Luteolibacter sp. Y139: one gene and its partner. The protein of the gene in region 2 interacts with the protein of the main gene of each other region in a pairwise test. Links are inferred from orthologs where the notes say so. Each region holds a gene or a part of one and is shown on either strand. Other genes may lie near its edges. The genes, in order: WKV53_RS00750 and WKV53_RS16755.

Evidence for each region.
Region 1: the proteins of WKV53_RS16755 (region 2) and WKV53_RS00750 interact in binary tests that used the Escherichia coli proteins (3 or more experiments, as listed by UniProt). The link is inferred for Luteolibacter sp. Y139 from one-to-one orthologs.

Annotation. Positions count from the first base shown.
Region 1 is NZ_JBBUKT010000001.1:167,502-182,036, forward strand. Bases 7,696-10,906 are described here. They hold WKV53_RS00750 (DUF4118 domain-containing protein), read left to right. Parts: upstream 7,696-8,069; coding sequence 8,070-10,706; downstream 10,707-10,906. Other genes in these bases: kdpC (K(+)-transporting ATPase subunit C), read left to right, coding at 7,696-8,053; WKV53_RS00755 (response regulator), read left to right, coding at 10,703-10,906. Outside these bases: WKV53_RS00720 (tetratricopeptide repeat protein), read left to right, coding at 1-484; WKV53_RS00725 (sodium-translocating pyrophosphatase), read left to right, coding at 699-2,765; WKV53_RS00730 (hypothetical protein), read left to right, coding at 2,870-3,319; kdpF (K(+)-transporting ATPase subunit F), read left to right, coding at 3,544-3,627; potassium-transporting ATPase subunit KdpA, read left to right, coding at 3,640-5,427; potassium-transporting ATPase subunit KdpB, read left to right, coding at 5,435-7,459; more of kdpC, read left to right, coding at 7,463-7,695; more of WKV53_RS00755, read left to right, coding at 10,907-11,365; WKV53_RS00760 (hypothetical protein), read right to left, coding at 11,362-12,030; WKV53_RS00765 (hypothetical protein), read right to left, coding at 12,247-12,441; WKV53_RS00770 (class I SAM-dependent methyltransferase), read right to left, coding at 12,609-13,322; WKV53_RS00775 (arabinan endo-1,5-alpha-L-arabinosidase), read right to left, coding at 13,451-14,404; WKV53_RS00780 (protein-tyrosine phosphatase family protein), read left to right, coding at 14,487-14,535. UniProt on the Escherichia coli protein: Member of the two-component regulatory system KdpD/KdpE involved in the regulation of the kdp operon. KdpD may function as a membrane-associated protein kinase that phosphorylates KdpE in response to environmental signals.
Region 2 is NZ_JBBUKT010000006.1:290,236-304,424, reverse strand. The notes cover bases 1-2,865. They hold WKV53_RS16755 (PTS sugar transporter subunit IIA), read right to left. Parts: upstream 1,741-2,865; coding sequence 1,261-1,740; downstream 1-1,260. Other genes in these bases: WKV53_RS16745 (hypothetical protein), read left to right, coding at 2,423-2,865; WKV53_RS16750 (hypothetical protein), read left to right, coding at 1,899-2,396; argS (arginine--tRNA ligase), read right to left, coding at 1-1,104. Outside these bases: more of WKV53_RS16745, read left to right, coding at 2,866-3,493; NAD-dependent DNA ligase LigA, read left to right, coding at 3,549-5,810; WKV53_RS16735 (site-2 protease family protein), read right to left, coding at 5,815-6,846; WKV53_RS16730 (hypothetical protein), read right to left, coding at 6,839-7,615; WKV53_RS16725 (c-type cytochrome domain-containing protein), read right to left, coding at 7,697-9,304; WKV53_RS16720 (hypothetical protein), read right to left, coding at 9,365-9,589; WKV53_RS16715 (alpha/beta hydrolase family protein), read right to left, coding at 9,656-10,630; WKV53_RS16710 (YciI family protein), read right to left, coding at 10,703-11,083; WKV53_RS16705 (beta/alpha barrel domain-containing protein), read left to right, coding at 11,183-11,461; ilvD (dihydroxy-acid dehydratase), read right to left, coding at 11,463-13,142; WKV53_RS16695 (LysR substrate-binding domain-containing protein), read left to right, coding at 13,214-14,098; WKV53_RS16690 (hypothetical protein), read right to left, coding at 14,134-14,189. UniProt on the Escherichia coli protein: Seems to have a role in regulating nitrogen assimilation.

The DNA of each region.
Region 1 (14,535 bases), on a different replicon or contig from region 2:
TCAGGATGACCCACGCACCACGCCGAAGGAAATCTGGCGGAATTTTGGCAAGGCCCTGCTCGCCGCCCACAAGGCGGAGGCTGCGCTGCCAGCGATCAACAACGCCCTCGAGGTCGAAGAGAATCCCAGCTGGAAGACCGATGGCCTCTTGGACAAGGCCAAGGCCCTGTTCGCGCTGAACAAGCTCGATGATGCACTGCAGGTCGTCGAAGAATGCCAGCTGCTCCGTCCCGAAGGTCGCGTCAATGCGGGCATCCGCATCACCAAGGGCGATATCCTGATGAAGAAGAACGACCCGGCCGCGGCGGTGAATGAATACGTCGCCGTGGCGGTATTCCTCAGCGATGATGATCGCCAGTTGAAGCCCGAGGTGCTTTGGAAACTCGAAGAAGCTCTCAAGAAGAAGGGCGATGCTGCGGACGCGGAGAAATACCGCCTGGAGCGCGAGAAGAAATACCCCGGCTGGAACCCTCCGGGGAAGTAAGGTTCGCGAAACGAGAAATCGACCTCTCCATGATCTCCGGAAGCCCGCCAATGCCTTGGCGGGCTTTTCGTTGTCATACATCCGGCCGGGCGAAAAGCACCGGCATCAGGCTCAAGAAATTCCGTGCACGAGGCTCTTTCGAACCGTTTCAAGCTTGTCAGTTAGAACAGATGCTCCAAGTTACGAGACGAACCCATACCCGGATCTTTCTCCGATGCAGAGTTTTCTAACCGAACACGGCATAGCCACCTCCCTCACTCTCGGTGCCGTCGGACTGGCGGGCGCATTTCTCCTGATCCGGATGGTCAATTCCTGCTCGGCAGGAAATGACCGCATGGCCGAGATTGCCGGAGCCGTGCAGGAAGGGGCCAAAGCCTATCTTCATCGTCAGGTGCTCACCATTTCGGTGATCGCGGTGCTGCTTGTCATCGCCATCGGCTATCTTCGGGACACCTATACAGCTCTCGGCTTCGTGCTGGGCGCCGTGTGTTCCCTCGCCGCAGGCTACATCGGCATGATGATCGCTGTCCGCGCCAACGTCCGCACCGCGCAGGCTGCCTCGGAAAGCCCTCACGCTGCCCTGCGAGTTGCCTTCAATGGCGGCGCGGTCACCGGGCTCCTCGTAGTCGGACTCGGCCTGCTTTCGGTGGGCCTCTTCTACAAGATCGTACTCGAATACAGCGGCGAGGTGAAGATCGCCATCAACTCGCTGATCGGCCTCGCCCTCGGCAGCTCGTTGATCAGCGTTTTCGCCCGGCTCGGCGGCGGGATCTATACGAAAGCTGCCGACGTCGGCGCGGACCTCGTTGGCAAGATCGAGCAGAACCTTCAGGAAGACGACCCGCGCAATCCCGCCACCATCGCGGACAACGTAGGCGACAATGTCGGCGACTGTGCCGGCATGGCCGCGGACGTTTTCGAAACCTATGCAGTGAGCCTCATCGGAGCCGTGCTGGTCGCTTTCCTTACTACCCATGGCGCGTCGGAGGCAGCCCTGATTTATCCCTTCGTCATTTGCGGCGTATCGATCATCGGCGCGCTGTTAGGCATCGCCTTCGTCAATGTCGTGCGCATCTCCCCCACCAAGGCCTTGGTCGGCGGAGTGGTCATCAGCGGCATCGTTTCCGCCGCGCTCTTGAAGCCAGTCACGGATTCCATGTTCCCGCAGGCCATCGCGTTCTCGGGCACGGGCAAGCTGGTCGAAGCATCCGCTCTCTTCACCTGCGTGCTGGTCGGCATCGTCCTGACCTTCGCCACGGTGATGATCACGAATTACTACACTTCCACCGCACACCGACCGGTGAGGCGTATCGCCGAAGCCTGCAATACCGGCCACGCGACGAACATCATCGCCGGTATCAGCACCGGCCACCACGCCACCGTCTTGCCCGTGCTCTGCATCGCCGCCTCCATCTGGATGTGCTACACGCAGGCCGGCCTCTACGGCATCGCCATCGCAGTCGTCAGCATGCTTAGCCTCTCCGGCATCATCATCTCGCTCGATGCCTTCGGCCCCATCACCGACAACGCCGGCGGCATCGCCGTGATGAGCGGTCTCGATCCCTCCGTCCGCAAGATCACCGACGAACTCGATGCCGTGGGCAACACCATGAAGGCCGTCACCAAGGGCTACGCCATCGCTTCCGCTGGTCTCGCCGCCATGGTGCTCTTCGGCTCCTACGTCGAGGAGCTCAAGGCCCACCTCGGCCATGACTTCGTGTTCGACCTGATGGACCCGCGGGTGATGATCGGCCTCTTCATCGGCGGCCTGCTCCCCTTCTCCTTCACCGCCTACGCCATGGACGCCGTCGGAAGTGCCGCCGGTGCCGTAGTGAGGGAAGTCCGCCGCCAGATCGAGGCCTTCCCCGGCATCCTTACTGGCAAGGACACTCCCGACTACCGGCAGTGCGTGGACATCGTGACCAAGGCTGCGCTTCGCCAGATGATCCTCCCCGCTCTGCTGCCGCTGATCTTCGTGGTGGCTGTCGCCATCATCCCTGAGCATGGCCCCTACTTCCTCGGCGGGCTCTTAGTCGGCACCATCGTGACCGGCCTCTTCATCGGCATCGCCATGACTTCCTCCGGCGGTGCCTGGGACAATGCCAAGAAATACGTCGAGGACGGGAACCACGGCGGCAAGGGCTCGCCCGCCCACGCCGCCAGCGTGACCGGCGACACCGTGGGCGACCCCTACAAGGACACCGCCGGACCCGCCGTGAATCCCATGATCAAGGTGGTGAACATCCTCGCCATCCTGCTGATTCCTATTCTTTTCCGATAACTTTTCCGCTGACACGGGAAATCGGGTGATGGGGCACCGGACGTGCTCTTGTCACCTAGCAGACACATTTCCCATCCGGTCTGCCTGCCGCGCCCACCCTACGCATGCCTAGCCGCCCCGTTGCCGATTCCGTCAGCCGCGCTCGCTCCATTCATGACAAGCGACCGTTCCAGCGCGCGATCTTCTTCACGCTGCTCCATTATCTTTGCATCATCGCCTTCATCACCTGCGCGGTGATCCTGTTTCTTCACCCCGAGCCGATGACGATGGCGAAGCCGCTGATCGCCTCGGCCATCGCCGTCGCCGTAAGCTGGCTGATCTCCTACCTCCGTCGGCGCTCCGCCCGTTGCCCGCTGTGCAAGGGCTCTTCGCTTCTCGACAGCGGCGCCGCAAAACACGCCAAGGCCTATCGCCTGCGTCCGTTCAACTACGGCACCACCGCCGTGCTCGGCATCCTTTTTCTCAATCGCTTCCGCTGCATGTACTGCGGCACGCCCTATGACCTCCAGAAGCGCTCCGCCGTCGAGCGCAGGCGGGAGCAGTCGAATCACTAGGCGGGTGGTATGCGGGATGGGCGGAGTTCCTCCCCCCACGAACCTCGGAGCCTCTTTGCGGCTTTGACGCTTTCTTGACGCCTCTGGCCGGGACTTTGACTCCCCGGATTCCGGATCCGTGGGACCATGGCTTCGTATGAACGACGCGATTTACCTGAGCGTGGCCGGGGCCTTCTTCGTCCTCGCCTTCCTCTACGCCAATTTCTGCGAACGCCTCTGATCCCATGGAAACCATCATCGTCGGGCTCATCGCCCTCGGCCTCCTTGCCTACCTGTTCACGGCCATGATCCGGCCGGAGAAATTTTAACCACCCGGTCCCATGCACGCAAAAGACTGGCTCCAACTCGCCCTCTTCATTGGCATCCTCACCGCCATCACCAAGCCGCTCGGCATCTACCTGACCAAGGTGCTCGATCCTGACGGCAAGACCTGGCTCGACCCCGTGCTCCGGCCGCTCGAGAAGCTCACCTATCGCCTCATGGGCGTGAAGTCCGGCGAGCAGCACGACTGGAAAGGCTACACGCTCGCCATGCTACTCTTCAGCTTGGTGGGCGTAGCCTTCACCTACGCGATCCTGCGGCTCCAACATCTGTTGCCGCTGAATCCTCAGGGCCTGCCCGCCCTCTCCCCGGCACTCGCCTTCAACACCGCCGTCAGCTTCACGACTAATACCAACTGGCAGAGCTACGGCGGCGAGACGACCATGTCCTATCTGTCACAGATGGTCGGCCTGACCTTCCACAACTTCGTCTCGGCCGCCACCGGCATCGGCATCGCCGCGGCACTCGTGCGCGGCATCGCCCGCCACACCACCACCTCGTTGGGGAACTTCTGGGTCGATCTGGTGCGCTCCACCTACTACCTGCTGCTGCCGATCTGCGTGGCCTTCGCGGTCTTCCTCGTCTCGCAAGGCATGATCCAGAATTTCAATGCCTACGATACCGCGCACCTCGTCGAGCCACAAACCGTGCAGGTCGAATCCACCAACGCCGCCGGTGAAAAGACCACGGAATCCACCACGCTCGACACCCAGACCATCGCCCAAGGCCCGATGGCCTCACAGGTCGCGATCAAGATGCTCGGCACCAATGGTGGCGGCTTCGCCAATGCCAACGCAGCCCATCCGTTCGAAAACCCCACCCCGCTCTCGAACTTCATCCAGATGCTCTCGATCTTCGCGATCGGCAGCGGCCTCACCTGGTATCTCGGCAAGTCTACCGGCAACCAGGGACACGGCTGGTCGGTGTGGGCCGCCATGATGATCCTCTTCGTCGCTGGCACACTCGTTTGCTGGTGGGCGGAGTCCGCGGGCAATCCCATCCATCACGCGCTCGGCGTCGCCGCAGCCGATGGCAACTTCGAAGGCAAGGAAGTCCGCTTCGGCATCTTCAATTCCTCTCTCTTCGCCGTCGTCACCACCTCCGCCTCCTGCGGTGCGGTGAATGCGATGCATGACTCCTTCACCGCCATTGGCGGCCTGATCCCGCTGTTCATGATGGAGCTCGGCGAGGTCGTCATCGGCGGTGTCGGCGCGGGCCTTTACGGCATGCTCGTCTTCGTGGTGCTCGCCGTGTTCATCGCCGGCCTCATGGTCGGCCGTACCCCGGAATACCTCGGCAAGAAGATCAATGCCTTCGAGGTGAAGATGGCGATGCTCTCCCTGCTCGTCCTCACCCTCACCATCCTCGGCTTCACCGCCTGGGCCTCCGTGGCAAACTGGGGCCTCGCCGGTCTCAACAACGCCGGCCCCCACGGCTTCAGCGAAATCCTCTACGCCTTCAGCTCCGCCACCGCCAACAACGGCAGCGCCTTCGGCGGCCTCACCGCGAACCCGGCGAACGGCGACCCTCACTACAACGTGACACTCGGCATCGCGATGCTGGTCGGCCGCTTCCTGATGATCGTCCCCATCCTCGCGCTCGCAGGCTCACTGGCGAAGAAGAAGTTCTCCCCGCCCAGCCCCGGCACCTTCCCGGTCTCCGGTGGCACCTTCACCGTGCTCCTCATCGGCACCGTGCTGCTCATCGGCGCGCTGAACTTCCTGCCAGCCCTCGCTCTCGGCCCCATCGTCGAGCACTTCCTCACCCTGTCCGGCAACCTTTTCTAACACATCCATGTCCAACAAAGCTCCATCCCTCTTCGACAAGGCGATCATCAAGCCCGCCATCGGAGAGTCCTTCAAGAAGCTCGACCCGCGCGTCATGGTGAAGAATCCCGTGATGTTCGTCACCGAGGTCGGCGCCGTGCTGACCACCGTCGCCATCTTCACCGCGAAGACCGACCACGGCTTCATCATCCAGCTCGCCGTCTGGCTGTGGTTCACCGTCCTCTTCGCGAACTTCGCAGAAGCGGTCGCCGAAGGCCGCGGCAAGGCCCAGGCCGACAGCCTGCGCAAGGCCCGCAAGGACACCATCGCCCGCCGCCTCACCAAGGACGGCAAGGAAGAGTCAGTAGCCGCACCCGCCCTTGAAAAAGGCGATCTCGTCGTCTGCGAAACCGGCGATGTGATTCCTGCCGACGGCGAGGTCGTCGAAGGCATCGCCAGCGTCGATGAAGCCGCCATCACCGGCGAGTCCGCACCCGTCATCCGCGAAAGCGGCGGTGACCGCAGCGCCGTCACCGGCGGCACCCGCGTCATCAGCGACCGCATCGTGATCAAGATCACCTCGGAGAAGGGCAATACCTTCCTCGACCGCATGATCTCGATGGTGGAAGGCGCCAAACGCCAGAAAACCCCGAACGAAATCGCGCTGACCATCCTGCTCTCCGCGATGACGCTGATCTTCCTGCTCGTCTGCATTACGCTGAAGCCCTTCGGCATCTACGCCGGCATGGAGTTCACCATTCCCGTGCTGGTCGCCCTGCTCGTCTGTCTGATCCCCACCACCATTGGCGGCCTGCTCAGTGCCATCGGCATCAGCGGCATCGACCGCATGATCCGCCGCAATGTCATCGCCACCAGCGGCCGCGCTGTCGAGGCGGCCGGCGACATCGACGTGCTGCTATTGGACAAGACCGGCACCATCACCATCGGCAACCGCATGGCCTCCGCCTTCCTCCCCGCACCGGGAGTCAGCGAACAAGACCTCGCCGATGCCGCGCAGCTTTCCTCGCTCGCTGATGAAACCCCGGAAGGCCGCAGCATCGTCGTCCTCGCCAAGGAGAAGTTCAACATCCGCGGCCGTGAACTCCAACAACCACACGCCCACTTCGTTCCCTTCACCGCGCAGACCCGCATGAGCGGCGTCGACCTCGACGGCCACAGCATCCGCAAGGGAGCCGCCGAGTCCGTGCAGCGCTGGATTGAGGAGCAAGGCGGTCGCTATCCGGAAGAAGTGTCCTCCGCCGTCGAGGCCGCGGCCCGCGCCGGGCGCACACCACTGGTCGTTGCCGAGGGCAAGAACGTGCTCGGCGTGGTGGAGCTCAAGGACGTCGTCAAAGGCGGCATCAAGGAACGCTTCGCCCAGCTCCGCAAGATGGGCATCCGCACCGTCATGATCACCGGCGACAATCCCATGACCGCCGCCGCCATCGCCGCCGAAGCAGGCGTCGACGACTTCATGGCTCAGGCCACTCCCGAAGATAAGCTCAAGCGCATCCGTGCCGAACAAGCCGCTGGTCATCTCGTCGCCATGACCGGCGACGGCACCAATGACGCCCCCGCACTTGCCCAGGCCGACGTCGGCGTCGCCATGAACACCGGCACCCAGGCCGCCCGCGAAGCCGGCAACATGGTCGACCTCGATAGCAACCCGACCAAGCTCATCGAGATCGTCGAAATCGGAAAGCAGCTCCTGATGACCCGCGGCTCTCTAACAACATTCTCCATCGCCAACGACGTCGCAAAGTACTTCGCCATCATCCCCGCCATGCTGATGGTTACCTTCCCCGCCATCTCGCCGCTCAATGTCATGAAACTGGCCTCACCCCAGAGCGCCATCCTCAGCGCCGTGATCTTCAATGCGCTGATCATCATCGCCCTCATCCCGCTCGCCCTGAAAGGCGTCGCCTACAAGCCGCTCGGCGCGATGGCCGTGCTGCGCCGCAACCTGCTCGTCTACGGCCTCGGTGGCTTGCTGCTGCCCTTCGCCGGCATCAAGGCCGTCGATCTCGTCGTCTCCACCCTTCACCTCGTCTGATCCATGAACTCGTTCGTTTCCCAACTCCGCGGCGCCGTCGTTTCCACGGTCGTGCTCGCCGCCGTCACCTGCGGCGCCTACCCGCTCATCGTCACCGGCATCTCCCGCGCTGCCTTCAAGGACAAGGCGGACGGCAGCCTGATCCGGGATAAATCCGGCCAAGTCATCGGTTCCTCCCTGCTCGGCCAAAATTTCACCGGCGACAAATACTTCCACCCTCGCCCCTCCGCCGCCGGAGCGAACGGCTACGATGCCACCAGCTCCAGCGGCACCAACCTCGGCCCCACCTCGCAGAAGCTCGCCGACCAGATCAAGGAGCGCGTGGCCGCCTATCGCACCACCAACGGCCTCCCCGCCGACCAAGCCGTACCCGCCGACGCCGTCACCGCCTCCGGCAGCGGCCTCGATCCCCACATCAGCCCCGCCAATGCCGACCTCCAGGCCACGCGTGTCGCCAAGGCCCGCAATCTTCCCGTGGAAAAGGTCCGCGAGCTCATTCAGGCGCACACGGATAGCCCCGATCTCGGCATCCTCGGAGATCCCGGCGTTCACGTGCTGAAACTCAATCTCGCCCTCGACGAACTTTCCCGGTGAACTGTTGACGGCTCCCATGACCGACGACCGCCCCGATCCCGACCAGCTGCTCGCGCAAGTCCAGCGCGAGGAGGGCCGGCGTCGTCCCGGGCGGCTGTTCATCTTCCTCGGCATGTGCCCCGGCGTGGGAAAAACCTACGCCATGCTGCTGGCTGCCCGCCAACGACAAGCGGAGGGCCTGCGCGTCCTGACCGGCATTGTCGAAACCCACGGTCGCGAGGAAACGGCAGCATTGTTAGACGGCCTCGAGATCCTGCGCCGCAAGCAGACCGAGCACAATGGCCACCTGCTCGAGGAGTTCGACCTCGATACCGCGCTTGCCCGCCGCCCCGATCTCCTGCTGGTCGATGAACTCGCCCACACGAATGCCACCGGCAGTCGTCACGCAAAGCGTTACCAGGATGTCCTCGAGCTGCTAGCCGCCGGTATCGACGTCTGCACCACCCTCAATGTCCAACACATCGAGAGCCAGGTTGATGTCGTCCGCCAGGTGACCGGCGTCTCCGTTCAAGAAACGGTGCCGGATTCCTTGCTCGATCGCGCTCACGAGATCCAGCTCATCGACCTCAGCGTCGAGAAGCTCCTCCATCGTCTGTCCGATGGCAAAGTCTACCTCGGCGACCGCGCTGATGCCGCCGCCGAAGGCTTCTTCCGCGAAGGCAATCTCACCGCTCTCCGTGAACTTGCCCTCCGCTTCACCGCCGAAAAGGTGGACCGCGATCTCGAGGACTTCCGCCGCGCACGCCGTGATGCCACCCCGTGGAAAACGAACGCACGCCTGCTCGTCGGCGTCGCGCCCACGCCCTACTCGGAAAGCCTCGTCCGCTGGACCCGCCGCGCCGCCGCCAGGATCGGTTGCCCATGGATCGGCGTCTGGGTGGAGGGTTCGCGACGCCTTCGCCCGGACGAGGAGGAACTCCTTTCGCGCGGCCTCGCCTTGGTCCGAAGACTCGGCGGCGAAGTGGTCCACGTCACCGGAGACGACGTGGCGAAGGCCCTGTTAGACGTGTCCCGCGATCGCAACGTCAGCCAGATCGTCGTTGGGAAATCGGACCGCGGACGCTTCCGCCGGGCTACGCTCACCGACCGCGTCATCGCCGGCAGCGACGATATCGATGTCTGCGTCGTCCGCCCGCTCCCCGGAAAGAAGCCGAAGCCGCCCAGCGACCCTGCTTCGGCTTCGCGGTGGCGCGACTATGGCAGCGCTCTCCTCCTGACGGCTGCCGTCACCGGTCTTTCGCTGCTATTGCTTCCTTTCAGCGGCTACATGGTCCCCGCCTTCATCTACCTGATGGCGATCGTGCTGGCATCGATGAAGTGGGACCGCGGCCCGATGCTGGTGATGGCCGGCGTGTCAGCCATGGCGTGGGACTACCTCTTCATTCCGCCACGCTTCACCTTTCACGTCGAGCAGCCCGAGGACATGGCCATGCTCGCCATGTTTTTCGTGGTGGCCCTCGCCATGGGCCAGCTCACCGCACGCCTGAAGATGCGCGAGCGCGCCGAGCGCGAGCGACAAGCCCACACCGACGCCCTGCTCCGCGTCACCCAGCAGGCCGCGCTGCATCCTGAGGCAGGAAAAGGCCTGGAAGCAGCGCTGCGCATCATCGAGTCCATCCTCGGCGGCCAGGTCGCCATCATGCTGCGTCAGGACGACCATTCGCTCTCGCCCAAGGCACATGCAGCCAGCGCCTTCGCACCGGAAGAAGCCGAGTTTGCCGTCGCCGCCTGGGCCTTTGCCAATCATCAGGCGGCAGGCCGTTTCACCGACACCCTTCCTTCTGCCTCGGCAACCTGGTTTCCTCTGCAAACCGCGACCTCGACCATGGGCGTCTTCGGCCTCATGCGGGACGCCGGTCAATTCACCTTCACCGAGCGCCAGGCCACGGAAGCCTTCGTCCTTCAGCTCGCGCTGGTGTTAGAGAAGGAACACTTCATCCAAGCCGTGCAACACGCCGAGCGATTGGAAGAAGGAGAAAAGCTCCGCCGCGCCCTGCTCGATAGCGTCTCGCACGAACTGAAGACGCCCATCGCAGTCATCCGTGCTGCCATCGATGCACGGGACACCGCCAACGATCCCTACCTCGTCGAAATCGACACGGCATCACGGCGCCTCCAGCGCATCGTCGAGGGCCTGTTGCACATGACCCGCCTCGAGTCATCGGTCATCGAGCCGCGGCTGGAGTGGTGCGATGTCCACGACATCGTTTCCGCCGCCTTGGAAGCGACCGGCGATATTCTCCGCGGACGTGAGTTTTCCAAGCAAATCACTCCTGACCTCCCCTTGGTGAAGACGGATCACGCCTTGTTGGAACAGGTGCTCGCGAATGTCCTTCACAATGCCGCCGCCCATACCTCTCCAAAGACGCCCGTCGAACTGACCGTCGTCCGCCACGGGAAGGGCATCGAGTTCATCGTGCGCGATCACGGCAAGGGAATCGCGAAAGGCGAGGAGCGCCGGATCTTCGGAAAATTCTACCGCGCCCCCGGTGCGCCCGCAGGAGGAACCGGCCTCGGTCTCTCCATCGCAAAAGGCTTTCTCCGCGCGCTCGGTGGTGAAATCGTCGCCCGCAACCATCCCGGCGGAGGCGCGGAGTTCACCATCCGCCTGACCGCCGAGACCATGGAAGCCACCGCTGTCGCCGAATCATGATCGCCCTCGTCATCGACGATGAAATCCAGATCCGCCGCCTGCTCCGGCTCGCGTTGGAGTCGCGCGACTACGGCGTCCATGAGGCGGAGAATGGCCAGCTCGGCCTGCAAGCCTGCGCCGTCCATCGGCCGGATGTCGTGCTGTTAGACTTGGGCCTGCCGGACCTCGATGGCGTGACCGTCCTCAAGCGCCTGCGCGAGTGGAGCGATGTCCCCGTCCTGATCCTGTCGGTGAAAGACAGCGAACCCGAGAAGATCGCTGCCCTCGAAGCAGGTGCCGACGACTACGTCACCAAGCCCTTCGCCACTGGCGAGCTGCTCGCCCGCCTCGCCGCGATCCAGCGTCGTCGCCATCGCAACGATGCACCCGAGATCGTCTTCGGCCCGCTGCTCGTCCGACTGGACCGGCATGAGGCGATTCTAAAAGGCGAAGAACTGAAACTCACCCCCACCGAGTTCGCCTTCCTCCGTGCACTGGTCAGACACCCCGGCAAGATCGTCACCCAACGCCAACTCCTGCGCGAGGTCTGGGGACCACAGGCGGAAGAGCAGACCCACTACCTCCGCGTTTACGCCAACCTCCTGCGTAAGAAACTCGGCGAACTGCTGCTGATCCGCAACGAACCGGGCATCGGCTATCGCATCGTGGAGCCGCTTTAGTCTGAAATCTCCAGCCGGAGACCAGAGCGCCCCATCGTTGTCAGATGGAACCCTGGATCATTCACGTCCGCATGAACCACATGCCGTCGCTCACGATCGGTGATGCGCAGCACGGTCCCGGCGGAATCGATGAAGGATGGCTGGAAGCACGCCGTCCCACGGCACCCGCGTGAGCTAACATCCACCTCCAGTTCCCGGCACTCGTGGAGAATCCGGCAGGCACCATGGACGATCGAAGTATCGCAATCCGGATTCACCGGACGCTCCCATTCATCGAGCCACGCTCCCGCACCCAGTCGGCGGCTCTCCATGCAATCGAGCGATGCCCCCTTGAAATGATCGATCAATGTCCTCACCACCGGTGAATCCCACACATGGCCATCCAGACGGATCGAAAGATGAATCGGCCTGCCGGGCTCGGCCATCGCCAGCAGCGGCCGACGGTCGCTGGCATCGGCAATCAAATAGGTCGCAAGCGGCCGACGGGTATCGGTCTCCAGACCGCTCAAGCGATCATGCAGCACATGCCACGCTTCCTCCCGATACGCGACGCTGAGTCCGAACGGTGTCGTCTTCGCCAGACTCAGTCCCTGCTGCCGCAATACGAGGGTCGTCTGGCCAAGACAGCAGAGGTGATTGAGCAGTTCCGGAAGCGAACCCCGCAACTGATAGGCACAGGAGCAGGGAGCACATGGACTTTTCCTCCACGAACAGAACATGCTGGGAACCTAGATCACGCCCCCGGCCTCGTGCTCGCGCTGGCTTGCGGAACTTGCGCCCCGCATTGCGAATTCTCCACCGATCCCGCTCCCTGCAAACAAGATGCCCCGGCCTTCGCAGACCAGGGCATTGCTCATGACCAGAGTGTTGGCGGAAGACGATCAGTCCTTCTTTTCAAAGTCCCCGCACCAGTCATCGCCGGCAGTCACGGGAAACATCGATTCGAACTTCACTTCCTCATCGACCTCGAAGGCGACGGTCTGCGGAGCATGGCGACGGCATTCACCGGCATCTTCTTCAAGATTGTTCCAGAAAGCACACGCAGCGCAGGCACGGTTGGCGGTTTTCGTTTTCATCGTAGTAAATGGTGGTTGAAAAGGTTGTCTCTAACATGAGCGCCGCATCGGCCAATGCGCAAGCGAAGAACGCACTGAGATACAGTCTCAATCCACACGCATTCAATGAATTGCGAGGCATTCTCAATTACCACCGCCGAACCCATGGCAATTCACCGCCAATTTCATCAAGAAGCAGATTCCAAGCGCTGCGCAAACCATCCGCGAATCAGCACCGACTGATAAAACGCCACCGGCATCTCGAAACCAGCCGAAGCGATCAGCGATGCAACGTGCTCCGGAGACGTCACAGCAACGTTTGTCCCGTAGGCACCACGCACCGCTTCGATCTGCTCGGGCAAGAAGCCAGCATACTCGAACAGGCTCGCCCACACCTTGAAAAGCTCCGCGTAGTCCGGAGATGTTAGATCGGCCGAGAGGTCGCTGCTTACCAGATAGCCACCAGGGACCAGACGTTCCGCGATGCCCCGGAAGAAATCGCGGCGGCGATCCTCATCCAGCACGAACTGGGAAACAAGGAAGGACGTTGCCGCATGAAATGGCTCCCCTATCGGCAAGGACTCGAGGAATCCCTCATGGAACTCACAGCGCCCGGCGACTCCCGCATCGTTCGCCTTCTTCCGGCAGAGATCGAGCATCGGTCCCGATGGTTCCACGGCGGTGAATCGCCAGCCTGGAAACTTCGACGCCAGCGCCAGCAGCTCCGCCCCCGTACCCGCTCCCACGCACAAGACGCGCGCATCGGAAGGGAGCCGGGCGAGGATCCCGTGCGTTAGCAAATGCAACGCCTCGCGCATGGGTTCCAGCTTGGCGAAACGAGCATCGTAAGCGGCGGCCTGCTCCGGGCCGAATCCGGTGAGTGAAGGTGAAGACGAGGACATGGGATCGTAGGTGGGCGTTCGCGTAGCTTGTCGCGACACCCCTGACTCCATCAAACGCAACCCAAGTGCAATATCATTATCGCAAATTTTATGCACTTCCTCCCGCCTGCCGCAGCAAGCGCTAGGCTTCACTCCGTCACCGGCCAGCCGTTCTTCCACGCGAGCGGCAACATCCGCAAGTCGGAGCGGCCGTTGCGATCCTTGTCGTAATAGTGATGCACCAGCCACTCCTTCCCCTTCTCACGGAAGATCGAAGCATGACCCGGACCGATGAAGCGCCCCTGCGTCGCGAGAAAAGCTGAACCGCCTCCGTCCTTCATATCGGTCCCATCCTTGTCGAGATACGGCCCCGTGATCTTCTTGCTGCGACCCACGCGGATCTCATAGGTACTATCCACGCCACGGCAGCATTTGCCCCAATTCACGAAGAGATAGTACCAGCCATCGTGCTTGTGAATGAATGGAGCCTCGATCTCCATATTCATCGCGAGCTTCAACGGCGCATCGTCATTCTTCCGCAGGCCCGTCTCAGGATTGAGCTCGATGAGGAAGATCCCCTCCCAAAATGACCCGTAGCTCATCCACAGCTTCCCATCGTCGAGAATCACCGCGGGATCGATCGCATTGAAACGATCCGCCCGTCGCGAGCGCATGACCACGCCCTCATCCTTCCACCCGTAGTCCTTCGACTTCGGATCCAGCGTCTTGCCAGTCACAAGGCCAATCGCCGAATGATTCGAGCCGAAGCTGGAGACCGAGTAGTAAACGAACCACCTGTCCTTGAGCCGGATGATGTCCGGCGCCCACAGATGCCCCTTGTTCTCCGGCACCTCCGTCTTGTGCCATGCCGGATACTCGCGGAAAAGCGGCGCCTCCCGCTTCCAGCGCCCGTCGTTTTCGCGATGGAGCAGGCTGATTCCCATACCGGTGCAAAGGCACCACGCCTCCGCACCCTCCGTCACCACCGTCGAAGGATCATGGATCCGCGGATACGGATCATCCGGCCGGAACTGCGCGGCAAGCGGCAGTGCAGCGGCAAGAAAGAGAAGGAAAACCCGCGGAAGCATGAGGAAGGAACGCATCAGGCAGAGGGATGTTTCGGATACTGTCACGATGGACTTCAACTGCCTTGCCGCACGCCGGGGCACCCGGCAATCCTATCGCATGGAAATCCCCCACATCCTGTGGTTCGCCGTCACCGCGAGCTGCCTGG
Region 2 (14,189 bases):
CTCGCCCTGCTTCCCCCAGCGATGCGCAGCATCGAAGATCTGCCGGAAGTGAAGCTGCTGCGGAACGCCGACCACATACCAGATCTCGTCCGCCTTCCATTGCTCCACGCGATATTCAAGCGTGGCGAGGTCGGTGGTGGCATAGAGGAAGCCACCATCGGCCTTCCGGATGATGGAAGGATTGTCGGTCCAGCCTTCCTCGCGATGCACTTTGAAAGGATCGGCCTCCGGAGCCTTCGTTTCATCGGAGAAAACGCACACGGCGCCATCGCTCACGCGAGCGAGTCCCTTCTCGAGGAATTCGTCGACTAGGCTTGGCAGGCGGTCATTGAAGTAGCTCTCACCGAGCCAGTGGTCGAAATGGATATCGAGCCGGTCGTAGATCTTCTGTAGGCCAGCCTTCGAGACATCGATGCAGCGCTGCCAGATCGCGAGGTTCTCGGGGTCACCGGCCTGAAGCTTCACCAGCTCGGCCTTGCAAGTATCCAGCACGCCGGGCTGCTCCTTGGTCGCATTGACATCCCGATAAACACGCAGCAACTCCGCAATCGGATCAGTGGCAAGCGCCTCCTCATTGAGCAGCGTCTTCCAGCCATGAAGGATCATGCCGAACTGCGTGCCCCAGTCCCCGATGTGGTTATCGGTGATGACCGTGAAGCCGAGGAAACGCGAGATCCGCGCCAGCGAGTCACCGATGATGGTCGACCGGATGTGCCCCACATGCATCGGCTTCGCCACGTTCGGCGCCGAGAAATCAACGACTACCGTCTTGCCGGCACCAATGTCCGGCACGCCGAGCCGGGCGTCCGCAAGCTGGGCCTGGGCACGTGCGGCGAAGGTCGCGGGGCTGATCTTGAAATTGATGAATCCGGGACCGGCGATGTCAGCGGTGCCAACGTCACCCAGATCCAAGGCCGCAATCACCTGCTCGGCCAGCGCGCGCGGGTTCGTCTTGCGCTGCTTGGCCTGCGCCATCGCGGCATTGCTCTGGTAGTCGCCGAAACGCAGGTCGGCCGCGGCCACCACGGGCGCGTCAACGGTTTCACCGAGCACTTGCTGGAAGGCGGCGGACAAGCGGGATTCGAGGTCCTGGATCAGGGTCATGGGAAAGAGGGATGGATTCACCGCCAAGACGCCGGGGACGCCAAGTGCAGAGTGTTTTAGAAAGAGGACATTGGTCCTGATAACCACAAAAAGACAGATCGGGCGGACTCCCTGCCTCTGCAAAAGGCAGGCGCTTGGCTCACCCGGCGGCTCCGATCAAGCCATCCCGGCGGCCTTCGGCGGCTTGCCAGCGAAGATATCGAGGATCTCCTGGTGGCAGCCAGCCTCGCCAAGTCGTCGTCGGATCTCGGCGTTCGTGAACATCTTGGCGATCGCCGCCAGCGTCTGCAGGTGCAGGTGGTAGTCCTTCTTCGGCACCAGGAACAGGATCACGAAGTGGACCGGCTTGCCGTCCAGCGACTCGAAATCGATGCCCGCCTTGGAACGCCCGAAGATGGTGATCACCTTGTCGAGCTTCTCGGAAAAGGCATGCGGAATGGCAACGCCGTGCCCGACTCCAGTGCTCACCTGCTCTTCGCGGATCTTCAGCGCGGCGAGAATCTCCTCACGCATCTCTCCCGGCAGCGCCGAGCAGGACACAAGCTGGTCAATCAGCTCCACGATGGTGGGCCAATGCTCCCCGGCAGTCATCTCTAGGATGATTCTTTCGGGGGTAAGCAGGTTGGCCAACTTCATGCGTTTCGATTCGTGTAGAGACTATCGCTCTCCCGGGGGGCGCCGGAGGTAACGAGCCGGAAAGGGATTTGCAAGCGGTTTTCGGGCCGGTTTCCAGCACTGCGGCGGCGGGATTGGCGCTTGCGGAGGCCACCACCGGTTCCCTAGCCTCCCGGCCCATGAGTTGGACTTTGCGCGCGTTGATGGTTCTAGGAACGGTAGTGCTTTGCCAATGCGGCGGAACGATGGGCAGCGGTAACATGGGCGGCCCCGCCACCATTGAGGAACGCAAGGCGGCAATCGCCAGCGAACCGACCGGAGACTTCTTCTACGGACGCCGCTACTACGTGCAAAAGACCCGCTTCTGGGGCTATCTGAAACGTCCGCGCCAGGGATGGGACAAGGCCAAGCTGATCATCGTCCGCGAGGACAAGAAGCGCCAGCCTGACCGCCTGCCGGAGAATGGCCCGGACGGCCAGCGCTACGGCTACGACCAGAATTTCGAGTACCGCCTGAATGGCTACCTCACCGGCAAGGAGGCCTACGACCCGAACAGCAACCAATTCCTCCCGGAATTCATGCTGACCGGCTACGAGGTGGTGAACCGGAATCCAGGCTGGCTCTTCCGGCCGGATGACCGCTATGATCCCTATCGGATCACGGTGTATCCGCGCTAGCCGCCCGACCTTCCCTCCCCTCCCTCATGAGTAGCAATAAGCCCCCTCGCGACGGACTCGGCCATCAGAAGGTGAAGACCAAGGCCTCGGCGGGCAGCTTCCGCCCGTGGTCCCTGTCGAAGATGAGGAAGGGCTTGGGCTTTCAGACGGCCAAGCGGAAGAATGCTCGCGAGACCGGCATCGGCGCGGCCCCGTCGATGGGGCAGGTCGGCCGCATGATCAAGACCACGGACGAGCGCCTGCCCATCCGCTACGTCACCGCGGCAGCGATCTTTTTCTTCGGCTGCACGTGCATGTTCATCGGGGCCACCGCAGCAGCGGCCGTGCTGTGGTGGTTCAGTGGTGGCGGCGGACCCAAGGGACCGAAGACCATCCAATTCGGCACCCCCGTTACCGCTTCCCATCTGCCGGCTCCCGAGCCGGCGGAAATGGAGAAGTCCGTGACCGCCTTTCTGGCCGCTCGTACCCCCCGCGATCTCGATCCGCTGATCCGCAGCAGCAGCCTCAGCCCTGACGAAATCGTCACCAGGATGGCCGCACTGGAAGCCGCGGATGGCAAGGTCCGCTCGGTCCGATACCTGCGCCCTATCGACAGCCGCACGGCCCGCTTGGAAAGCGTGCTCGTCACCTTCTCGAAAGGTGGCAACCGCATCGCCTTCCTCTCGCCGGACGCCAACCAGCAGTGGCGCGTCGACTTCGATGGCTACGCTCGCTACGTTCATCCCTCGTGGGACCAGATCCTCAAGGGATCTCCGGAAGAAGCCACCGTCCGCGTCCAGGTCATCCCGGACAACTACTACAATGGCATCTATCGGGATGAGCAGTCATGGGCCTGCTTCGCGCTGCCCTCGCCCGACCACGAAACGCTGATCTTCGGCTACGTCGCGCGCGGCACGCCGCAGCACGCCGCCTTGGTCAGCACCATGAACCGCACCGAGCGCCGGGCCCAAGGCGGACTCCAGCGCATGACCCTGAAGATCCGCCACACCGACGGCAGCGACCGCCGCCAATTCGAGATCACCCGCGTGCTTTCCGACGAGTGGGCCCTCGGCGACCAGCCGCTGGATGACCAGCTCGCCGGGCCGCTATCAAAGTGACCCGAATCTTACCGCTTTCCCGCGCCGGAAAGATCGAGTGAGCTTGCCGCCGTCCATGGACGACCTCTTCGACCAGCCCGCCCCGGAAACCCGCATCCTCGAACTGCGCACCGAACTCGAGCGCCACAACCGGCTCTACTACCTCGATGCCGCGCCGGAAATCTCCGATGCTGAATACGACAAGCTGTTCCGCGAACTGGAGGCTCTTGAAGCCAAGCACCCTGAGTTCGATGACGAGAACTCGCCCACCCGTCGCGTCGGCGGCGCCCCGCTCGAAAGCTTCCAGCAGGTCCGCCACCTCGTGCCGATGCTCAGCATCGATGACGTCTTCGAGCTCAAGCCCACGGACGAACCGCAGGAGGGCTTCGTGGCTGAGGCCGAGCTGATCGACTTTTACAAACGTCTGCAGAAAAACCTCGGCCGCGAGCACGTCGCCGTGACCGTGGAGCCGAAGATCGACGGCGTGGCAGTGTCGCTCGTCTATCGCGACGGCAAGCTCGCCTACGCCGCCACCCGCGGCGACGGCACCACCGGCGATGACATCACGAATAACGTCCGGACCATCCGCGCCGTGCCGCTGACACTGGCTGGATCTTTCCCTTCTCTTCTCGAGGTGCGCGGCGAGATCTTCATGCCGAATGAAGCCTTCGCCGCAATGAATGCCGAGCGCGACGAGGCGGGCCTTCCCACCTTCGTCAATCCCCGCAATGCCACCGCGGGCACGCTCAAGCAGCTCGATCCGAAGATGGTGGCGAATCGCCCGCTTGCGTTCCTTGCCCACGGCCTCGGTGCCTATGATGGGCCGGAGCTTGCGACCGAACAGGAGTTCCATGCCTTGCTCGATGCCACCGGCATCCCGCGCAACCACCCGATCAAAACCGCGGAAACGCTGGAGAACCTGCTGGACGCCGTGCGACGGATCGATACCGAGCGCCACGACCTCGGCTACGGCACGGATGGTGCGGTGGTGAAGGTCCTGTCCCGCGCTGAACGTGAGAAACTCGGCTATACGTCCCGCGCGCCGCGCTGGGCCGCTGCCTACAAGTTCCTGCCGGAACAGAAGGAAACCCTGCTCAAGGACATCACCGTGCAGGTAGGGCGAACCGGGGTTCTAACACCCGTCGCGGAACTGGAGCCGGTCTTCGTTTCCGGCACCACCGTTTCCCGGGCGACCCTGCACAATGAAGAAGAAATCCAGCGCAAGGACATCCGCCTCGGCGACACGGTGATCGTGGAGAAGGCCGGCGAGATCATTCCCGCGGTTGTTAGGGTGATAACGGAGAAGCGTTCACCCGGTTCAAAACCCTTTTCGCTACTGGATCACATCGGCGGCAAGTGCCCCTCATGCGGCGGTCCGGTCGCGAAGGAAGAAGGCTTCGTCGCCTGGCGCTGCTCGAACTTCGAGTGTCCCGCCCAGGCACGGTCGAAGATCAAGCAGTTCTCATCCCGCAAGGCGCTCGATATCGAGGGTGTCGGCGAGACGGTCGCAGATGCGTTGGTCAATCGCGGCCTCTGCCGCACGCCCCTCGATCTCTTCGCGCTGGAGGCGGAGCAACTCGCCAACCTCAACCTCGGCACCGATGAAGAACCGCGGCGCTTCGGTGAGAAGAACGCCACCAAGGTCATCGAAGCTCTGGAGCGCGCGAAGGAAAAGCCGCTCGATCGCTGGCTCTACGCCATGGGGATCCGCCAGGTCGGAGAATCGGCATCGAAGGAACTTGCCCGCCTTCACCCCGATCTCGTCGCTGTTGCTTCGAGCCCGATCCTCCAGAAAGTCGCCGACATTTCACGATGGGAGTCAGAGCGGAAAATCGTGTCGCCCAAGAACAAGGAGCTTCCTCCTGCCGACGACGAGGACAAGCAGGCGCGTCAGAAGCAGCACGACGAACTCAAGGCCAGGATTGATGAAGGTGCCAGAGAGCTTGCCCCCTATCGCCTGTCCCCAGACGCCGGGACCGTGGTTGCGGAAAGCGTCACCTCGTTCTTCGCATCCGAGGCGGGCAAGCACGTGATCGAGAAAATGGAGGAACTCGCCATTCACCCGGCTTCCGGCAACTACGCACCGAAGCCAGCCGAGGCCGACCTTTCCTCCCTGCCACTCACCGGCAAGACCTTCGTCATCACCGGAACGCTCTCGATGGACCGGGATGAAATGAAGAGCTACCTCGAATCCAAAGGCGCGAAGGTCTCGGGATCGGTCTCGGCGAAAACCGACTACGTGCTCGCGGGCGAAGGTGGCGGCTCGAAGCGCGACAAGGCGGAGAAGCTCGGCGTGAAGGTGATCGGCGAGGAGGATCTTGCCGCCTTGCTCGGCTAGGAAATCACACGTTCGCGGACACCATCGTCAGCGCGGAGAGCGCCACGATTAGGAACAGATATTCTCCCAATGCCTGGGTATCAGGCTCCTCGGTCACGTCCTTTTCAAAGGCCCGGAAGGCACCGACCGCAAGGATCAGCAGCAGCCAAGGCTCACGCGAGAACGCGAACGAAGCAGCCACTCCCGCGACGGCGATCCATCGATGCACCCGGGTAAGCGAGCGGAAGGCTCGCGAGCCATCGAGCTGCCATACCGGCGTCAGGTTGAAGAGATTGATCCACGCCCCCACATGCGCCAGCGCAGCGAAGAGCGGCGAATGAAACCCGATTGAAAACAGCCAGCAAACCAGCGCCGCAGCAAAGCCCCATACGGGTCCGGCCAAGCCAACGCGTGCGTCCTCAGGAGCCGTTGGCAATTGCTGCTTGAGCCGCACAACAGCACCGAGCCCTGGAATGAACATCGGCGCACTGGCCTGGATGCCGAATTTCCTCAGCATCCACACGTGTCCCATCTCGTGGACGTAAATCGAGAGCACGAGACCGGCCGCGAACTTCCATCCGAACATCGTCCAATACACGCCGAATGCGGCGAACATCGAAATGAAGGTGCTGCCCTTCGTCAACCCGAGCAGCAGCAGCTTGCCCTTCGTCAGCAGGAGGATGAGCAGCGACTTGAACTTCAGAAGCACCGCGCCGATCGCGACCAATACCCCAGCGAGCCCTTTCTTTCTGGGAGCCGTGGATCGCTCAGACGGCTTCACCTCCACAGGCCCTTGGTCGACCTCGCGGGTGAGCGCTTCGATCCGCTCCCGCACGGCGGCATGCTGCCTCGTATTCGCGGGCAGCAACTCCAACGCACGCCGCCAGCGTGTTAGCGCGTCCAATGGCGTCGCGGCTGAAGACGCTTCAGCCGCCAGGCTCTTCAGCTCCACCGCATGAACCAGCGCGCCACATCCCGGGCACGCAAGAAGCCCGGTCGCCACCTCGCTCGCGCAGCCGCCGCATCGATTCGCCGTCGGTGCGAGTGGATCAACCATGGGCAGCAGGCAGGGACGGAGGCTGCGAGGCCAATTCGTGCGGTCCGGTGATGTCGATCTTGATGCGCTTGTTCAGTCGCCAAGCCTCCCACACGCCAAAGCCGACGATCAGCAACGAAATGACGCCACCGCCAAACGCCGCCAGGATCGGCAAGGCCAACGTGAGTCCGACCAAGGCAATGATGGCCAGGACCGGAGAAATCTCCTCCTCTCCCGTGGGAACGGTTTTGTTCGTTTCAGCAGTAGCTGCCTCGGGCTGGGTCGCGGGCGCTTTCGCAGCCTTTCCATCGGTAGTAATCCCTTCGGTCGTCCCGGACACGGCCTCGACCTGGCCGGATCCCGACGTCTCCGCGATCTCCTTGAGCGCCGTCGGCACGTAGGTAGCGGCGATTGCGAAATAGGTGATGCCCGCAGCGAGGAATTGATACCCGAGCCCTCCGCGATTTCCCGAACCACGACGCACCGCGCGGCCGACCAGCATGCCGACCACGATCGCCACCAGCCCGACGTTGTAGCCGGTCAAGGCGAGCACTCCATAGTAGATCGCCGCGCCCACAGCTCCGGCCAGCAATCCCAGCAAAGTCGCTTTCACGACGCGTCCGCCGCGCGATCCATTTCCCGCCAATGCCTTGCGGAATCCTTCGGCGCAATTGCCGCAAAGCATCTGACCCGCCGCTTGAAAATAGGACGGGCCGAGAGCCGACTTGCAGGCGCCACATGCGGACGGGTTGGCGAGTTCTGCATGATCAAACTGGAGAGGATCGTTCATCGCTGGCGGGAGATAAGACAAGCCATCTCCGCTTGTCGAGCGATGTCATCTCTCCGGCCGACACCTCATGGATGTCGGCACTTACAGTCCCATCACGACCTCGCAGCCCGGCAGCTTCGCCTTGAACGCCTCAACTCCAGCGGCATCGACCTTGGTCTGCCACAGGTAGAGCTTCTTGAGATTTTTCAGCTCGCCCAGCTTGAGGATCCCCTCGTTCGTCACCTGGGTGCCGTAGAGGTTGAGCGACTCCAGCTTGGGCAGCTTCGCCACCGATTCCAACACCGCATCGGTCACCGCCGTCTCGGCTAGACGCAGCGACTTCAGTTCAGCCGCACCGGCGATGATCTTCGCGCTGTTGTCGGTCACTGTGCTGGCCGAGAGATCGAGCGATACCATTGCCGGCATCACCGGCTGGAGCTTGGCCAGATCAGCGTCGCCGAAGTCCTTGCGCATGCTGACCGCGGTGAAGACGAGACCACTGGAGGCCTGTGATTCGAAGTTGAGCGCGGCCGGGAATTCCTTGCGCAGACGCTCGACGTCGGCCTTCACGGAGTCGCGCTTCTCGGCGGCCTGCTTGACCTCCTGCTCGGCCGCAGCCTTCTGCTGCGCCAGTACTTCAGGTGGCACCAGCTTCGCGATCGCCGCCTTGATTTCGTCGGTTGGCTTGAGCTCGGAAAGCTTCGCATCCTTCGAGGCGCCGCTGTCGATCCACCACTTGATGAGTGTGATCTCATGCGCACCGAGTTGGAGATCTTTCTTGTCCGAGGGCGGCATGTGCTCGTCCTCGTCCATCGGGAGTTCGACGCGGACGACGATATTGCTGTCCTTGGACTTGCCATGGACAATGCCATCGCCTTCCGAACCGCCCTTCACGAGGAGGTCATATTCCTCCATGCGATACTTGCCCTTCACCTTCTGATCGGCGCTGTGGCAGCCGTAGCACTTCTGCTCCAGGATCGGGTTGATGATACCGGTATACACCACCGGATCTCCGGAGGTTTGAACCGCGGCAGCCTTGGGAGCCGTAGGCTTCTCCCCATCGCCAGGAGCGGCAGCCAATTCGGGCTTCTTACCCTTGCTCTTCTTCTCCGCCTTTTCCGGCAAGCCGATCATCTTGCGGACGGAATTGGGGGCGTAGGTGGTAAGATATTCAGGACCGTGGGTTAGTGAACCCCCGTCATGCGCGGCCAATCCCATCACGCCCGTGCTGCCGAGCAGCAGGATCCAGTAGAGCCAGGTCCCCTTGCCCGCCGCCATGTCGACCCAGACCTTCACGACAAAGGCCGCGACCATGCCGCAGGAGAAGATGATGCCGCCGTAAAGGTGGCGCTGGGCGATCTCATCGCGATAAGTGCCCGCACCGTAGTAAAGCAGGAGTCCGAGGATGGTGGCAACCACGGCGGATGCCGCAGCGAAGAACATCGCCATCCGCGTCGAGTAGCCGGCGCGGTTCCGCGGGATGAAGTGGCCGATCTCCAGCACCAGCACCAGCAGCAGCATGCCGATCGGCAAGTGCAGGAAAACCGGATGGAAGTGCCCCAGGAACCTCGCCATGTCCGGCAAGCCATCCTCCGGCGGCGGGCCCGCCACAAAGGGCACGGACGCAAGGGCGGCGATCACCAACAACCCGCAGAGGGTCAGGAAAATAGGGCCGGTAACGGAACGTCGCGGAGTCTCAGAGTCGGTCATGGGCGGGCGGGTGCTCTACGGTGGCGCGGGGACAGCTATTGCGCAGGAAATCGGGAATTCTCAAACATCAACAACCGGCCCACCGGTTTTACCCTCGGGCTTCGTTTTCTTTCCCAAAAATGGAACAAATCTCGTCAAATCAAAGCCCAGCACGCTCATCGACTTCACGAAAATCACCAGGGCCGTCGCCTCGTCGAGGAACGGCAGAGGATCCGGAATCCACGAGGCGAAGAACACGTAGAAGCCCGAAACCAGGGCGAAAAGCAGGGCGATGGTCTTTTTCACGTCGGGATCATACGCGAAAAACGCCCCGGTTCTACCACCATTAGATGCGACGACTGGCCCCCTCATTCACTCCTTCGCCTTCCCATTGGCTTCCCAGCGGTCGGCAGCAACCAGCACCGACTTCGCGCCTTCGCCATTGAGCCACGCCTTGGCTTCAGAATCGCCCTTCAGCTCTGCATCCCAGAAGGCAGTCGTCAGGGCGAGGATAGCCTTGTGATAGCGGGAGGTATCTTCCGCTCTTCCCCGCTGGCCGAAGTCCATGTGGGTCGCTTGATCGAAGACCACCTCCCACGCCGGGGCCTGTTGGAGAGCCGGGAAAACCTTCAGCCGGTCCTCCGGAGTGGTATTCCCGATTGGACTCTCATCGCGCGTCCCCGTCATCAGCAAACAGGGAATCTTGACGTTGGCAAAGGCCTTCGCCGGATCGCCGACCCTGGGCGGGGACGGGCTCATCATCACGGCGGCATCGATGCGAGGCTCGACCAGCGACAACCGCGGGCGATCTCCCTGCCCCGCCAGCGCCTGGGTCGTCTGCGCACCGAAGGAGTGGCCCGACATCCCGAGACGCTCCAGATCCAGCCGCCCGGCCAAAGCATGCCCCGTCTCCTTGTTCCAAGCAGCCAGCGCATCAATGACCACCGGCACATCCTTGGCGCGGGCCAGATAGTTTTCGATCGATGCCGCCTCCTTGAGCGCGGTCATTTTTTCCAAGCCCGGGGCATCCTTCCAGACGCTCTCGTCGCTGCCGGGATGCTGGACGAAGACCACGGCATAGCCGCGCCGCGCCCAGTGATTCCCGAGGTAGGGATTGTTGTCCCGCGAGCCGCCCAGACCGTGGGAAAAGATCACCACCGGAGCTGCCGACTTTCCCTCCGGCAAGTAGACACGGATCGGCAGCGTGCGGTCTCGCCCGGCGTCCTTCACCTCGAAGGTCTTCGAAACAATCTCCGCCGCGGGCACCTTCAGCGGATCATAGGCTTCGGCAGAGGCGAACCCTATCGTGGCGACCATGGCCAAGACCCTCGCGGCAATCGATTTCATGATGCCAGAAACAACCCGCCGATCCGCCTTGAGTTGCGTGACGAGAACGCCGCAGCGGCCAAAATCCCGACCTCAATCGTAGGATACACCGCCCGATGTCACGGTCGCCGATTCCTGCGGCCATTCCCCCATCAGCATCGGCTGGAAGGGAAAGATCTCGGCATGGAACACCCCGCCGGCAACAGCGGGATCTCCCTCCACGATCGCACGCGCGGCTTCCATGGAAGCCGCCCGGATCACCACCGGCGCGAAGCTGCTGCTGTCCCGCGTCATCGTCCGCCCACCGAAGACCACCACCCCGCGCTTCAGCAGATCGATCGAATACTGCCAGTGCGCTCCGGCCAATGCCTGCTCCTCAGCCGTCGGCCCCTCGGCAAGCATGGCGGGCCGGACCGGGCGCAACGTATAGAGGAAGACACCCGACGGAAGCTTTTGGGGATCGGCGATGTACATGATGTTCCTAGAGCAGAAGCCGTGCGGTTTGGAAAGCAGCTCGTGGGCCCGATCAAAGCCCACTTGCATGTCCACCCACCGGGCTTATCTCCGCTGGATATGCCCCAGACCACTGACTCTCGAATTCCGATCCGTGAAGGTTACTACTTCCTCATCATCGTCCAGGGTGAGGAGGTCACGCATTACACCGCCGACTTTGGGCTATCGCACGTGGACTTCGTGAAGCGCAAGGTCGGCAGTCTTCCCGACGGAGCATGGGTCGGCTCTGCGACCAAGAACGACGGCCGGCTCTCAGCGGTGAATTCCTTCACCTTCTATCGCAACCAACTGCCCGGCCCGGAGGCCACGCAACGGGCGGTCTTCAAGAAGTTCTGCTGAGCTACACGGACAACACCGCACCTTGGTCTGCACCGCCGACGAGGGCTGCGTATCGAGCGAGGTAGCCAGTGCGCGACTTGGGTTCAGGCGGCTGCCAGCGGAGGCGCCGTAGCGCGAGCACCTCGTGCGCGACAAGCAGCTGAAGGCTGCGATTCGGGATATCGATCTCAATGAGGTCGCCGGCCTCCACCAGGGCGATGGGGCCACCGGCGGCTGCTTCCGGCGAGACGTGGCCAATCGCCCCACCACGGGTGGCTCCGGAGAAACGCCCATCGGTGATGAGCGCCACGCATTCGGATAGCCCGCGCCCGACGATCGCTGAAGTGGGTGCAAGCATCTCTGGCATGCCCGGACCACCCTTCGGCCCTTCGTGGCGGATCACCACCACGTCCCCGGCCTTCACTTGTCCGGTGAGGATGCCTGTCGTGGCGTCTTCGCCGGATTCGAAAACTACAGCCGGGCCGGTGAACTTCATCATCGAGGGGCTCACGCCCGCGGACTTCACCACGCAGCCGTTGGGCGCGATGTTTCCATGGAGCACCGCCAGCCCACCCTTGGATGAATAGGCACGGTCAAGCGGCCGGATGACGTCGGCATCCCTCACCTCTCCTACCGACAGTGTCTCGCCGATGGTCAGCCCGCTCACGGTCAACGCATCCGCGTGAAGAATCCCCGGCAAACCGGCCAAGGTCTTGAGGATCGCAAAGATCCCTCCCGCCCTATCGATATCCTCCATGTAGTGTTTTCCCGAAGGTGCCACCTTGCACAAATGCGGCACTTGGCCGGCCATCTCGTCGAAGTCCCGCATGCTGAGCGGCACGCCGGCTTCCTTCGCCACCGCAAGCGTGTGGAGGATCGTGTTGGAAGAACCACCCATCGCCATGTCGAGCGCGATGGCATTCCGGAAGGCCTCACGCGTGAGAATGTCGGACGGCCTCACCCCATCCCGGACCAGCCGCACGATGGTCCGGCCGGCTCGCTCGAAGAGAACGTCGCGCGCGGGATCGGTCGCGAGGATGGAGGCATTGCCCGGCAATGCGATCCCTAGCGCTTCGCAAAGGCAGTTCATCGAATTCGCGGTGAACATCCCGGAGCACGAGCCACAGGTGGGACACGCGTTGCGTTCGATCGCGTCAAGTTGCTCCTCGGTGATCGCATTCGTCGACAGGCGGCCCACCGCCTCAAATACCGAAGCGAGATCGAGCGAGTCCCCGGTGAGCGGGTTCTTGCCGGAGCGCATTGGTCCGCCCGACACGAATACCGCCGGGATGTTCACCCGCGCCGCGCCCATCATCATACCCGGCACGATCTTGTCGCAGTTCGGAATGCACACCACCCCATCGAAGCAGTGCGCGCGGAGCATGATCTCGATGCTGTCCGCGATGATCTCGCGCGATGCCAACGAGTAGCGCATGCCGCCGTGACCCATCGCGATCCCGTCATCCACGCCGATGCAATTGAACTCGAACGGCACGCCCCCAGCCGCCCGGATCGCATCCCTCACCTTCCGGCCTACCACATCCAGATGCGCATGGCCCGGGATGATCTGGACGAAGGAATTCGCCACCGCGATGAACGGCTTGTCCCAATCTTCCTCCGACTGGATTGCCCCGGTGGCACGCAGGAGGCTGCGGTGCGGAGCACGGATGGCTCCCTTCTTGATGGTGTCGCTGATCGCCATGGAGCAACGATCCACCAATTTCACTTCATATTGGAATGACTGTATTCGTCGCAGTATGATACCTTTTCGGTATGGATTGCTCATTTCGAGAACTGGAGTGCTTCCTGGCAGTTGCGGAGGAGCTGTCGTTCACCCGCGCCGCCAAGAGACTGAATCTCGCCCAGCCCCCCCTTTCCCGGCACATCCGGACGCTAGAGGAAAAGATCGGGGCGGACCTGTTCATTCGCGGAACCCGCGGGGTCTCGCTCACCGCGGCGGGAGATCGATTTTACGAGGACACCCGGACCATCCCCGGCAAGCTTTCCCGGGCCAGCGAGGCGGCCAAGCGCACCGCCGCCGGGGAGATCGCTCGGCTGCGCATCGGCTTCGTCAGTGCGGTGATGAGTGATGACGTGCTCTCCGTGCTCCGCCGCTTCCGCACCGCCTCGCCCGGAGTGCAAATCCTGCTACAGGACGTGCCACCGAACGACCAGCTGAAGGCCATCATGGAGGGCAAACTCGATGGAGGTTTCGTTGGCATCGAGGAACCACGCGACCAAGGTGGGATCGAAGTCATCCCGTGGTTCAAGGAGGCACTCGAGTGCTTCGTGCCGGAGGACCACCCGCTCGCGAAACGGAGCCGTATCGCACTCGCCGAACTCGCCGGCGAACCGTTCGTCGCTGTGGATCACAGGGCCGCACCCTCGTTCTCGAATCTGGTCCGGCGTCTCTGTGGCGATGCGGGCTTCCGTCCACGCGTGATCCTTGAGTCGCCGCGTGCCCAAGCGGTCGCCGTGATGGTCGCCGCAGGATCCGGCATCGCCATCCTGCCCTCGGCACTCGCGAAGGTGGCAGGCAGCGGAGTCCGGGCGATTCCACTGAAGAAACGCCCGTCGATCACCCATCACTTCGCAAGGAGATCAGGCAAGCCCGACGTCACGATGCGGACGTTCGTGGGAGTCTTGAAGAAGAGCTGAAGGCGCGAATGACGGCTAGCCTCACGACCGCTTGCTTAAACGGCGGCCTGCTTGGCCTTCTTCCTTGCCTTCAGGATTTCAAGGATCGGCT